Regions from separate parts of the Janthinobacterium salmonicoloratum genome, predicted to be linked through region 1. Evidence: predicted binding sites of a transcription regulator. Region 1 holds the regulator's gene; each other region holds the start of a gene.
What was found. The regulator FNR, encoded in region 1, switches genes on or off when oxygen is low (the NO sensors DNR and NnrR bind a similar motif). The targets are predictions, from matches to a motif close to TTGATNNNNATCAA.

Region 1 (3,926 bases):
CAAGAAGACGGCCAAGCACCTGGTATGGGGCGCCATCGCCCTGTGGACGGGCTTTACCTTTGTCGGCTACTTCACGCCGATCAAGGAACTGGCGCACGCGGTGACCACCCTCAATTTCGGTCCCTGGGAATGGTTCTGGGTCTTGTTCTACAGCTTGGCAACCTACGGCAACGCGGGCTGGCTGCGCGAGCAGGTGTGCAAATACATGTGCCCCTACGCGCGCTTCCAGAGCGCCATGTTCGACCAGGACACCCTGATCATCACCTACGATACCAAGCGCGGCGAACCACGTGGCGCACTGAGCAAGAAGGCCGGCAACAACGACAAGCTGGGCGATTGCATCGACTGTACCCTGTGCGTGCAGGTGTGTCCGACCGGTATCGATATCCGCAACGGCCTGCAGTATGAATGCATCGGCTGCGCCGCTTGCGTCGATGCCTGCAACAGCGTGATGGACAAGGTCGACCGGCCGCGTGGCCTGGTACGCTACAGTACCGACCATGCGATGGAAAACAACTTCAATTCGAAGCAGATCCGCCAGCGCGCCATGCGCCCGCGCGTATTGATCTACACTTCCATCCTGGCCCTGATCATCATCGCCGTGTGTACTTCGCTGGCGCTGCGCACGCCCTTGAAAATGGACGTGATCCGCGACCGCGGTTCGATGGGACGCGAAGTGGAGGACGGCATGATCGAAAACGTCTACCGCTTGCAGATCATGAATACGTCGGAGCAAACCCAGCATTTTAAAATCAGCGCTTCCGGCTTGCCGGGCCTGACCTTGCTGACGCGTGAAGAAGTGACCTTGCAGCCGACGGAAACGCTGGGCTGGCCGATCCGCCTGCGCGTACCGCACGGCGTCGGCGAGAAGGGTTCGAACAAGATTGCGATCGAATTGCACTCGCTGGACGACCCATCGCTGCATGTGCGTGAAAGCGCGGTATTCATCGTACCGCGCTAATGTAGGAAGGCCGGTCCCCGCATGGGGACTGGCTGATTAAACAGGAGAAATATCATGTCCGACAGTCTGAAACTGCAAGCACCCGTTGCACCGTGGTACAAGCATCGCTGGCCATGGCTGCTGATGATCGGCCCCGGCCTGTCCGTGGTCGTCGGCAGCTTCATGGGCTATATCGCGTTTACGCAGCCCGATGCGCTGGTGGTGGGCGATTATTACAAGCAGGGCAAAGCGATCAACCAGGATTTGAAGCGCGACACGATCGCCAGCGACCTGGCGATGGATACGAGCCTGTCGTACGACGTGGCACAGGCGAGCCTCAGTGGTTCCGTGCACAGCTTCGGCAAGGCCTATCAGGCGCCGCTGCAGCTGCACCTGGCGCATGCGACCCTGCCGGAAAAGGATATCAAGCTGCTGGTGCAGCCCGATGCGGCCGGCAATTTTTCCGTAGCGCTGCCGATGCTCGAACGCAGCCGCTGGCAAGTGCTGGTGGAAAACGACAAACGCGAGTGGCGCCTGTCAGGCATCTGGACCTGGCCACTGCAGCGCAGCATCGCGCTGCATGCTGACGCAGAGCTGTAAAGCTTATTTGCAGACGTCAGTACCGGCCGTAATGGCCTTCAATTTGGCCGGCTGCAGGATTTCAATCTCGCGGTTCGACACGCGCAGCCAGCCTTCCTTCTTGAATTTGGACAGCAGACGGCTGACGCTCTCGATGGTCAGGCCCAGATAGTTGCCGATTTCCTCGCGCGACATGCGCAGCTGGAAATTGCTGCCCGAATAGCCGCGTGCCTCGTAGCGCGAGGCCAGGTTGACGATGAAGGCGGCAAAGCGCTGCGTCGCCTGCATATTGCCCAGCAAGAGCATGACGCTTTGCTCGCGCGTGATTTCCTGGCTCATCATGCGGTGAAAATGGCGCAGCAGGGTCGGCATATTGCCCAGCAATTGTTCCAGGCTGGAAAACGGAATTTCACATACTTCGCTGTCTTCCAGCGCCACCGCATTACAGTGGTGGCGGTCTGCGCTGATGGCGTCCATGCCCAGCAATTCACCGGCCATCTGGAAACCCGTCACCTGCTCTTCGCCGCCAGGATTGATCTGGTACGTCTTGAAGTGCCCCAGGCGAATCGCATACAGGTTCTGGAACGAGTCGCCGATGCGAAACAGCGAGGCGCCGCGCGCGACCTTGCGGCGGCGGCCGATGATCTGGTCCAGCCTGTCCATGTCGCCCACATCGAGGCCCATCGGCAGGCACAATTGATGCATGCTGCAGGTCGAGCATCGCGCTCGCAACGCTTCCACGTTCACTGTGGGCAAGGTTGGAGTGAGTAGCGCTTCAGTCATGTCATTACCTTTTATAAAATGCAATAACAAGTTTACTGCATACAGGGTTGCCGTGTGCCAATTTCACCGTAATTTCGGCGAATAAACGACGTCCAGCCTTTAATTATATGGCAACATCGTCAAAAGCCCATACGGGGCGGGCAATTTATGCGGTGGCGCTTGCCAAGCTGAGGCATTGATAGGAAAATTCCCGTCAGCATTATCTGCCGCCTGTGCCGCCCGGTACTGAAAAGGAAATCATGAAGCCTCTCGGCATTAAAGCAAAAGTCGCGCTGGCCACCAGCCTGACCTCGATCGCCATGATCGCGCTGGTCACCATGATCCAGTTGCAGCACATGCGCGACGACTTCACCCGAGTGCTGTTGAGCCAGCAGTCATCCCTGATCAGCCGCACCGCTGCCGAGCTCGACGACAAGCTGGGCATGCTGCTGCAGATCGTCACCCTGACGGCCAGGCAGCAGCCGCCGGAACTGATCGCCCAGCCCACCCAATTGCGCGCATACTATGCGCGCCGCTCGATGCTGGTGCTGTTCGATGACGTGCTGGTGCTCGATGCGCATGGCGCCATCGTGGCCGACATGCCGGAAGTGGCGGGGCGCGCCGGCATCAACGTCGCCGAGCGCGAGTATTTCCAGACCGTCTTGCGCACGCGCCAGCCCATGATCACCGAACCGATGCTGGGCAAGTCGAGCGGCATGCCCATCGTGCAGATGGTCGCGCCCGTGCTGGCCGCCGATGGCCAGGTGGCCGGGGTCGTGATCGGCGTGCTGCGCCTGTACAAGGACAACTTGCTGGGCCGCCTGCGCTCGGAAAAGATCGGCAAGAGCGGCTATTACTTCATTCTCACGCGCGGCGCCGTGCCGCGCTATGTGCTGCACCCCGATACCAGCCGTTTGCTGCAGCCGCGCAAGCCGAACGCCAACCTGACGACCACCCAGTTGCTGAAGGAAGATGGCGAAGGCAGCATGGTCAGCACCAACAGCCGCGGCATCACGGCCGTCAACAGCTTCAAGCGCCTGAAATCGGTGAACTGGCTGCTGGCCGCCTCGCTGCCCATCGACGATGCCTTCGAACCCTTCGATGGCGTGCTGTCCCGGCTGGTGCTGTGGAGCATCCTCGCTTCGCTGCTGGCCGCGGCCGTACTGGGCTGGGTCACCGTGCGCCTGCTGTCGCCGCTGGTGCGCTTGCGCGATACCCTGCTGGCCCTGCGTACCAGCGGCAGCCGTTTCACCCCCGTGCCGGTGCGGCAGCGCGACGAGATCGGCGAACTGACGGAAGCGTTCAACGGCCTGATGAGCGAACGCGACCGTCTGCAGCAGGAACTCGAAGTACGCGCGGCGGAGCTGGAACAGGAGCGCGACCGGGCCGAGGCGGCCAACCGCGCGAAGAGCGATTTCGTGGCCAACATGAGCCATGAAATCCGCACGCCCCTCAATGCCGTGCTGGGCATGGTGTATTTGCTGGGCAATACCAGGCTCGACACGGAACAACGCAAGTATCTGACCATGGTCAGAGTGGCAGGCCAGTCGCTGCTGGGCATCCTCAACGACGTGCTCGACTATTCAAAGATCGAGGCGCGCCGCATGGAATTGTCGCCCGTCGAATTCGACCTCGACGAAGTCAT
Region 2 (3,926 bases), on a different contig from region 1:
CCTGGAAGTGCACAGCGAGCCGCAAGTGGGCACGACGTTTCGCGTGATCCTGCCGCTGCACGCGGCATAGCAAAGGAGTGCCATGGGCAAACAAAAACTGCTGGTCATCGAAGACGATCCCGGCCTGCAAAAGCAGTTGCACTGGAGTTTTGACGGCTACGAAGTCTTGCTGGCGGGCGAGCGCGAGGCGGCGCTGGCGCTGGTGCGGCGCCACCAGCCGGCCGTCGTGACGATGGACCTGGGCTTGCCACCCGATCCGGACGGCGCCACGGAAGGCCTGGCCACCCTGCAGCAAATCCTCGCGCTGGCGCCAGACACGAAAGTCATCATCCTCTCGGGTAACCAGGAGCGGGCACATGCCCTGAAAGCCATTGCGCTGGGCGCCTACGATTTCCATCAGAAACCATTCGACGCCGACATGCTGGGCCTGGTCATCGCCCGCGCGTTCTATTTGCACGCGATGCAGCAGGAAAACCGCCGCATGCTGCAGACGCAGGCGGACTCGCCCCTGGCGGGTATCATCAGCCGCGACCCGGGCATGCTCAAACTGTGCCGCAGCGTGGAAAAAGTGGCGCCCTCGTCGGCCAGCGTGATGCTGCTTGGCGATTCGGGGAGCGGCAAGGAACTGATTGCGCGGGGCTTGCATGCGCTGTCCAGTCGCCACGCCCAGCGTTTCGTTGCCATCAATTGCGCGGCCATCCCCGACAACTTGCTGGAAAGCGAGTTGTTCGGCTATGAGCGGGGGGCGTTTACGGGCGCGGCGCGGCAAACTCTGGGCAAGATTGAACTGGCCCACGGCGGCACCTTCTTTCTCGATGAAATCGGCGACATGCCGATGGCGCTGCAGGCGAAATTGCTGCGCTTCCTGCAGGAGCGAGTTATCGAAAGGGTCGGTGGTCGCACCGAGATCGCCGTCGACGTGCGCATCGTCTGCGCCACGCATCAGGATTTAAAAGTGCTGGCGGAGCAGGGACGTTTCCGCGAAGACCTGTTTTACCGCCTCAGCGAGATCGTCTTGCGCATCCCCCCGCTGCGCGAGCGGGCCGGCGATTGCACCTTGCTGGCGCAGCATTTCAAGAACAAGTTCTGCGCCAGCGAAGGCCGGAGCCACCTGCATTTCAGCGCCGATGCGCTGCAACTGATCGAAAGCTATGGCTGGCCCGGCAATGTGCGGGAGGTGGAAAACTGCATCAGGCGGGCCGTGATCATGTGCGACGGGCCGCAGATCGCCGCCGACGACCTGGGCTTGCCCGCCAGCGCCCAGGCGCCCCAGGATGAACCGCTGAACCTGCGCCAGGCCCGCGAAGGGGCCGAATACAAGGTCATGGTGCGCTCGCTGGCGCGGGCCGACGGCAATATCGCCAAGGCGGCCGAGCTGCTGGGCGTGAGCCGGCCCACCTTGTACGACCTGATGGGACATCACGGCATCAAGTAACCGCGAGATACTGATATGAATTGAATATCAAGTTTGTGTAAGGCGTCGCACATACGCTGGCGCCGCTATGGCGCATCCTTGTTTCATCTACAACAAGGAGGCGCCATGAATGCGATCAGTTTATTAATGCAGGACCACAAGGCCGTCAAAGCCTTGTTTGCCCAATATGAAGGCTTGAGCGACCGCTCATTCGCCACCAAGAAAAAACTGGCCGACCAGATATGCCAGGAATTGACCGTGCACACGCAGCTGGAAGAGGAAATCTTCTACCCGGCCGTGCGCCGGCCCATCCACGATGGCGACTTGATGGATGAAGCCCTCGTTGAGCACGCGAGCGCCAAGGAACTCATCGCGCAGCTCGAAGCGATGGATCCCGCCGACGACCTGTTCGACGCCAAGGTCAAGGTGCTGTCCGAGCAGATCGAACACCACGTCAAGGAAGAAGAGGGCGACATGTTTCCCAAAGTGCGCCATACGGCCGTCGATCTCGACGCGCTGGGCCGGGAAATGGCCGCGCGCAAGGAACAGCTGACGGGTGTGGCCGCCTGACCGGTTTAAAAAATCAACAACCAAGGGAGTATTCCATGCAAGCTACACAATTGTCCGTATCGGACCTGAACAATCCGGGCGTGTCCTGGGGCGCTGTGCTGGCGGGCGCCGCCGCTGCGGCCGCCTTGTCCTTCATCCTGCTGATCCTCGGCGTGGGCCTGGGCCTGTCGTCCGTGTCGCCGTGGTCGTTCAACGCCGCGGCCATCGGTGTGTCGACGATCGCCTGGCTGGCTTTCATGCAACTGGCCGCCTCCGGCATCGGCGGCTACATGGCAGGCCGTCTGCGCGTGAAATGGAGTGCCATCCACACGGATGAAGTGCACTTCCGCGATACGGCGCACGGCTTGCTGGCCTGGGCCGTAGCGACCCTGATCACCGTGGCCGTACTGGCCGGCGGCACGCGCGCCGTGCTGAGCGGCGCCATCGATGCGGGCAGCGGCGTGGCGGCGGTAGTTGGCCCGGCTGCAGCGGCAGGTGCCGGGGCTGCCGGCGCCAAGGCGGGCGAGGGCGGCAGCAGTGCCAATCCGCTCGACTATTTCTCGGACATGCTGCTGCGCGCCGCGCCGGCTCCGGCAGCGCCCTCGGCCAATGTCAGCGTCGCCGACCAGCGCGTGGAAATCGGCAAGATCTTCGCCACGGGCATTTCCACGGGCAGCCTGGCCGCCGATGACCGGGCCTACCTGGGCCAGGTCGTGGCCAGCCGCACGGGCTTGACGCAGGCTGAAGCGGAAGCGCGAGTCGACGCCGTCTACGCTCGCGCCGCCAAGGCCGCCGCCGATGCCAAGGCTCATGCCCAGCAAGCGGCCGAAGCGGCCCGCAAGGCTGGTGCCCACACTGCGCTGTGGATGTTCGTCGCCTTGCTGCTGGGCGCTTTCGTGGCCAGCCTGGCGGCAACATTTGGCGGCCGCCAGCGCGACCACGAGCGCGTGCTGCGCCACGTGACCATTTAAATCATCCATTTCAATCTAGGAGAGTGCCATGCGTTCCATCCTCTTGCTGCTGCTGGGCATTCCATTGCCCATCGTCATACTGATCGCCCTGTTCGTACATTAACAAGGCAAACATGAGAACCGGCGCCCGCTACAAGTTGGGCGCCGGTTTTTGCGTGAAAGCGGCCGCATGTGTAAGATGGCGCCATCTTTCCACCGAGACTATCCATGAATGTGACCGCTTTCCGTCCCTTGCTGAAAACCGCCGCCATCGCTGCCTTTGCCTGCACGGTGCTGGCCTCGTGTTCCACCCTGATCGGCCCGCGCGACGTGAATGTGTCGCTAAGCAAGATGCAGCAAGGCCTGGAGCGCCGCTTTCCCATCGACAAGCGCGTATTGTCCGTGCTGGACGTCAAGCTGACCCATCCGCAGCTGTCGCTGCAGCCCGAGCGCGAAAGAGTCGCCCTCAGCGTGGACGCCAGCGTTCTGCCGCCCTTCATCCGCCAGACCTGGCGCGGCAGCCTGGCCATGTCGGGCCGCCTGGTGCTGGACGCCCAGCGCAACGCCGTCTACCTGAGCGAAGCGAGCGTGGACAAGGTGACCATCGACGGCATGGATGAAGCCCAGCAGCGCCAGTTCGCCAAGGTCGCCAGCCTGGTGGCCGACCAGCTCATGCATGAAACGCCGATCTACACCTTCAAGCCCGACGAACTGCGCTATGCGGGCGTGCAATTCGTGCCGACGCAGATCAGGACTACCGGCAATGGGCTGACGGTGACGTTTGAGCCGGTGAAGTAGGCTAGGCCTCGAACGCGGGCGCGCCGAATTGCGTTGCCGTGTTATTGCGCGGCGTCGCCTCTTCATGGAACAGGTCAGCCAGGTACTCGCACAGCGCGTCTGCTTGAATATCGTCCGGAATAATGAAATCGGCGGGCCTGCGCTTGCCTTCCGCACCGAGATAGAAGGCGCGCCAGGCGCCCTGACTCTCCCGGACGCCAATCAGCGTGCCGAAA
Region 3 (3,926 bases), on a different contig from region 1:
CAGGTTGCCGTGGCGGATGGCCTCGGCGCCGCTGGCGCGCGCCTGGCGCAGCAGCGGGCGCTTGATGATGCGGAAATCCTCGGCCACCGAGCTGCGCCCGCCATCGTGCGTGAGCATGCCTTGCTCCGCCAACCGGGCCAGATTCAGGGGGCGGTACCGGGGCGACTGGGCCGCAGTCGCGCCATGCGTGCCATCCGTGCCATAGGGCACGCTGGCCTCGGCTACGCCCAGAATGGTGGGTTCCTGCATGCCGCTGTTCTTGCTGCTCATCGTCGCTCCCGTGGCGTGGTCTAGAATTTCAGCAGCGCGGCCGTCATGACCCCGCCGTACAGCACGAACAGGCTGCCCAGGCAGGCGCCGAAGCCATAGCGGGCGCGGCGGCGGCGCACCTGCTGCAGCGCCGTCCAGTTCATCGATACCGTGCCCAGCACGTTCAAGCCCGTGGCGTCGCGCAGTTCTGCGGGGCTGAGGAAGGTGGGGCGCACCTGGCTGATCAGAAGGGCCGTAGCGACGCCGGCCACCAAGGCCGCGCCCAGCGCCGCGCTGAACAGCAGCGGGCGGTTCGGGCCGACGGGCGCATATTGCACCGTGGGCGGGTCGATGATCTTGAAGGCCATCATTTCGGTGGTGGAACTGAGTTCGCCCGACAGCTTGGCCGCTTCGCGCCGGCCGATCAGCTTTTCATAGTTTTCCTTGTTGATGATGTAGTCGCGGTTGAGCTGCGCCAGCTGCGATTCCACTTCGGGCACGGCATTGCTCTGCGCCAGCAGGCGCTCATTGCGCGCGTTGTATTCCTGCACGCGGGCCTTGATGGCCGCCACCTTCGCGTCCGCGTCCGTCAGCGCCACCTTCAGCTGCTGCAGCATGGGGCTGTAGTTCTTGCCCGGGTCGCCGGCCGCCGTTTTCAGCTTGCTTTCCTCGATCTTGCGTTCTTCCAGCTGGGCCACCAGGCGCTTCGAGGAGATGATGTCAGGATGCAATTCCGTAAATTGCATGCGCAAGCTGTCCAGGTTCTTGTTGAGCGAAGCGATGCGTTCGTCGAGTTCGGGATTCGTGATGGCCGCCGCGTTCGGTTCCAAATCGAGCACGGGCTCGTCGCCCTCGATCTGGCTCAGGATGGCCTTGCGCGCTTGTTCCGCCTCGACCAGTTCCAGCTTGGCATTGTTCAGGCTATCGGACGACATCAGCAGCTGGCTGCCATAGTCGATGCCCTGGCGCGGCAGCAGCAGGTTGTTGCGGATCTTGAATTCCTTCACCAGGTTTTCCGCCGCGCTCAGCTTGTCCTCGTAATTCCTGATTTGCTCGTCGATGAATTGCACCGCCTTCTGTGAATCACCTTTCTTGCCCTGGAAGCTGCCTTCGACAAAGATGGTCAGCAGGCTTTGCACGACGTCGCGCACCAGCTTCGGGTCGCGTCCGCTGTAGCTGATGGTGTAGATGTCATAGGCGTTGGTGCCGGTAATCTTGATGCGGCTCATCAGTTCATCCAGCCGGGCCTCGTGCTCGCGCACGGTCTTCGTGTCCAGGTCGAGGTCGACCATGCGCATGACGCGCTCCACATTCGGGCGGCTGAGCAGGGTGCGGCTCATGATGGCCACCTGCTGTTCCGTGTTCGGCACGCTGGTCATGCCGGCCATCAGCGGCTTGAGGATGGTTTGCGTATCGACAAACACGCGTGCCGACGTCTGGAAATCGTCTGGCAGGGTGATCACCCTGATGAAGCCGACGATGGCCACCAGCCACGCCACCATGACCGCATGCCAGCGGTATTTCCAGATGCCTTTCAGGCTGGAAAGCAGTTGCTGTATCAATTGCTCCATGTCGCTTCCTTCAGGTGACGGTGCGGTGCTGCACGGTAGATGGGTTCGCGGCGCGGACAACGGCGGTATCTTGCAAGAAATGCTTGCCTGTTGGGTAAGCAAAGTATAGGGCGGCTGTGAGGCAAGATTTCCCAAGATGATTGCTTCTTGATACGCCTCAAGGTTCACTTGCCGGGTTTTAATAATCATAGGAGGTTCGCGGCCCAGGCTGGTTCTGCGGGGCCGGCCATGGACGCGCCATCGACTCGAAGAGGCTCCGCATGAATCCGTTTCGCCGTGCATTTGTCTGTAACGCGCTGGGCCTGGCCTTGGCTGGCAGCCTGCTGGGCGCCTGCCGCACGTCCCCTCCGCTGGCACCGGCCGACGACAGCGCGCCCATGCATGACTACCTGATCGGACCGGGTGACTCCGTCAACATCATCGTCTGGCGCAACCCGGAAGTGTCCCTGACGGTGGCCGTGCGGCCGGACGGCAAGATCACCACGCCGCTGGTCGAGGATTTGGCCGCCAGCGGCAAGACTTCGACCCAGCTGGCGCGCGACATCGAGCAAGCCTTGAGCAAGTTCATCCAGCAGCCCGTGGTGACGGTCATCGTCACCAATTTCTCGGGGCCGTATGGCGAGCAGATCCGGGTGATCGGCGAGGCGGCCAAGCCGCAGGCGCTGCCGTACCGTCTGGGCATGTCGCTGATGGACGTGCTCATCGCCGTGGGCGGCATCACCGATTTTGCGGCCGGCAACAAGGCCAGCATCATCCGCATGCGCGAAGGCAGCCAGCAGCAGTTGCGCGTCCGGCTCGACGATTTATTGAAAGAAGGCGATATTTCCGCCAATGTCATGATGCGGCCGGGTGACGTGCTGCTGATACCGGAGAGCTTCTTTTAGAAGCGATCTCAACAATATCAAAACAGCACTTATATTTGTCTTTTTATACTTTTCGGCAAATTTCAGCGTGTAAATTTGCGACTGAATAGCATATTTCTTCTGTTTTTTTTGCCGGGTGTGGGAACTTCTTCAGTTTTTCTCTTGTCACAAGGCATTGGCTTCAGTCCGTCTCGACGGCTGCCGATGAACGTGAGGACAAGATGAGCTTTCAAGATGAACCCATTATTTCCTTCGACACGCCAGGTACCCTCAGTGACCTGGTGGTGGGCGAGGGGCAGATCGATCCTGCCATGGAGCACGAGCTGGACCTGCAGCGCTTTCATATCCGCATGGCCAATTCGCGTGGCCGGCGCGAAGCGGCCAGTTTGCTGATCCGCAAGATGTACGGCTGGCGAGGCTATGCCGTCGATCCCGGCAGTGCGCATGCCCTGAATAAAATCACCCTGTTTGCGGAAACGGCGGGCAGCACCGTCGGCACCATGACCCTGTGCCTGGATAATGATGAGACGGGCTTGCCTGCCGATGAAAATTTCCGCGACAAGCTCGACGTGCTGCGTGAAGAGGGCCGGCGCCTGTGCGAACCGTCGCGCCTGGCCATCGACAAGGGCGTGAGCAAGCGCGTGTTTGCGGCGCTGATTCATATTTCTTATATTTATGCCCACAATATTCACGAATTTACGGATTACGTGATCGAAGTCAATCCGCGTCACGTGGTGTTTTACAAGCGCATGCTGGGTTTCAAGGACTTCGGCGGCGAGCGCGAGTGCACGCGCGTGGGGGCGCCGGCCGTGCTGCTGCGGCTGGACCTCGATTACATGGGGGCCCAGATCCGCAAGTACGGCGGCATGATGGAACAGCATGGGGGTGAACGATCGTTTTACCCCTTTTTTTTTCCAACATGGGATGAGCCTGGCATTACCGACCGGCTGCGGCAGGGGCGCAACTGACTCATTTATTTTTCAGCAAGATCGTCTGCATGTGGCTGCCCGGTATCGCATAGGTGATGCCGCTCGGTGCGCTGACGGCCGCCTCTTTCAAGCCCTTGACGTACACCATGTTGACGATGCCGTAGACGAGACCGGTCTCGGGATCGAACAGGGGGCTGCCGCTGCTGCCCGGATACGCCGTCGCGTCCAGCTGGAACACGGTGTACGGCGCCTTTTGCAGTTGCGCCAGGCGCCGCACGTCGAGGCGCTGTGCGTTTTCGCTGGGCATGACCACC

Region 2: the regulator FNR is predicted to act here: its motif matches at 1,518-1,531, upstream of ACQ4WY_RS00335 (hemerythrin domain-containing protein).
Region 3: the regulator FNR is predicted to act here: its motif matches at 1,968-1,981, upstream of ACQ4WY_RS00615 (XrtA system polysaccharide chain length determinant).

The regions. Positions count from the first base shown of each region.
Region 1 covers NZ_JBNYXV010000002.1:723,096-727,021, reverse strand. Annotated here, with positions in the region: gene ccoG (cytochrome c oxidase accessory protein CcoG) at 1-961, shown strand, start outside; gene ACQ4WY_RS16440 (FixH family protein) at 1,016-1,540, shown strand; gene fnr (fumarate/nitrate reduction transcriptional regulator Fnr) at 1,544-2,302, opposite strand; gene ACQ4WY_RS16430 (response regulator) at 2,542-3,926, shown strand, end outside.
Region 2 covers NZ_JBNYXV010000001.1:77,460-81,385, forward strand. Annotated here, with positions in the region: gene prsK (XrtA/PEP-CTERM system histidine kinase PrsK) at 1-70, shown strand, start outside; gene prsR (PEP-CTERM-box response regulator transcription factor) at 83-1,435, shown strand; gene ACQ4WY_RS00335 (hemerythrin domain-containing protein) at 1,541-1,984, shown strand; gene ACQ4WY_RS00340 (hypothetical protein) at 2,020-2,934, shown strand; gene ACQ4WY_RS00345 (DUF1439 domain-containing protein) at 3,142-3,711, shown strand; gene ACQ4WY_RS00350 (DUF7661 family protein) at 3,713-3,926, opposite strand, start outside.
Region 3 covers NZ_JBNYXV010000001.1:139,273-143,198, forward strand. Annotated here, with positions in the region: gene ACQ4WY_RS00610 (XrtA-associated tyrosine autokinase) at 1-270, opposite strand, end outside; gene ACQ4WY_RS00615 (XrtA system polysaccharide chain length determinant) at 291-1,820, opposite strand; gene ACQ4WY_RS00620 (XrtA/PEP-CTERM system exopolysaccharide export protein) at 2,081-2,704, shown strand; gene ACQ4WY_RS00625 (N-acyl amino acid synthase FeeM domain-containing protein) at 2,905-3,651, shown strand; gene ACQ4WY_RS00630 (S1 family peptidase) at 3,653-3,926, opposite strand, start outside.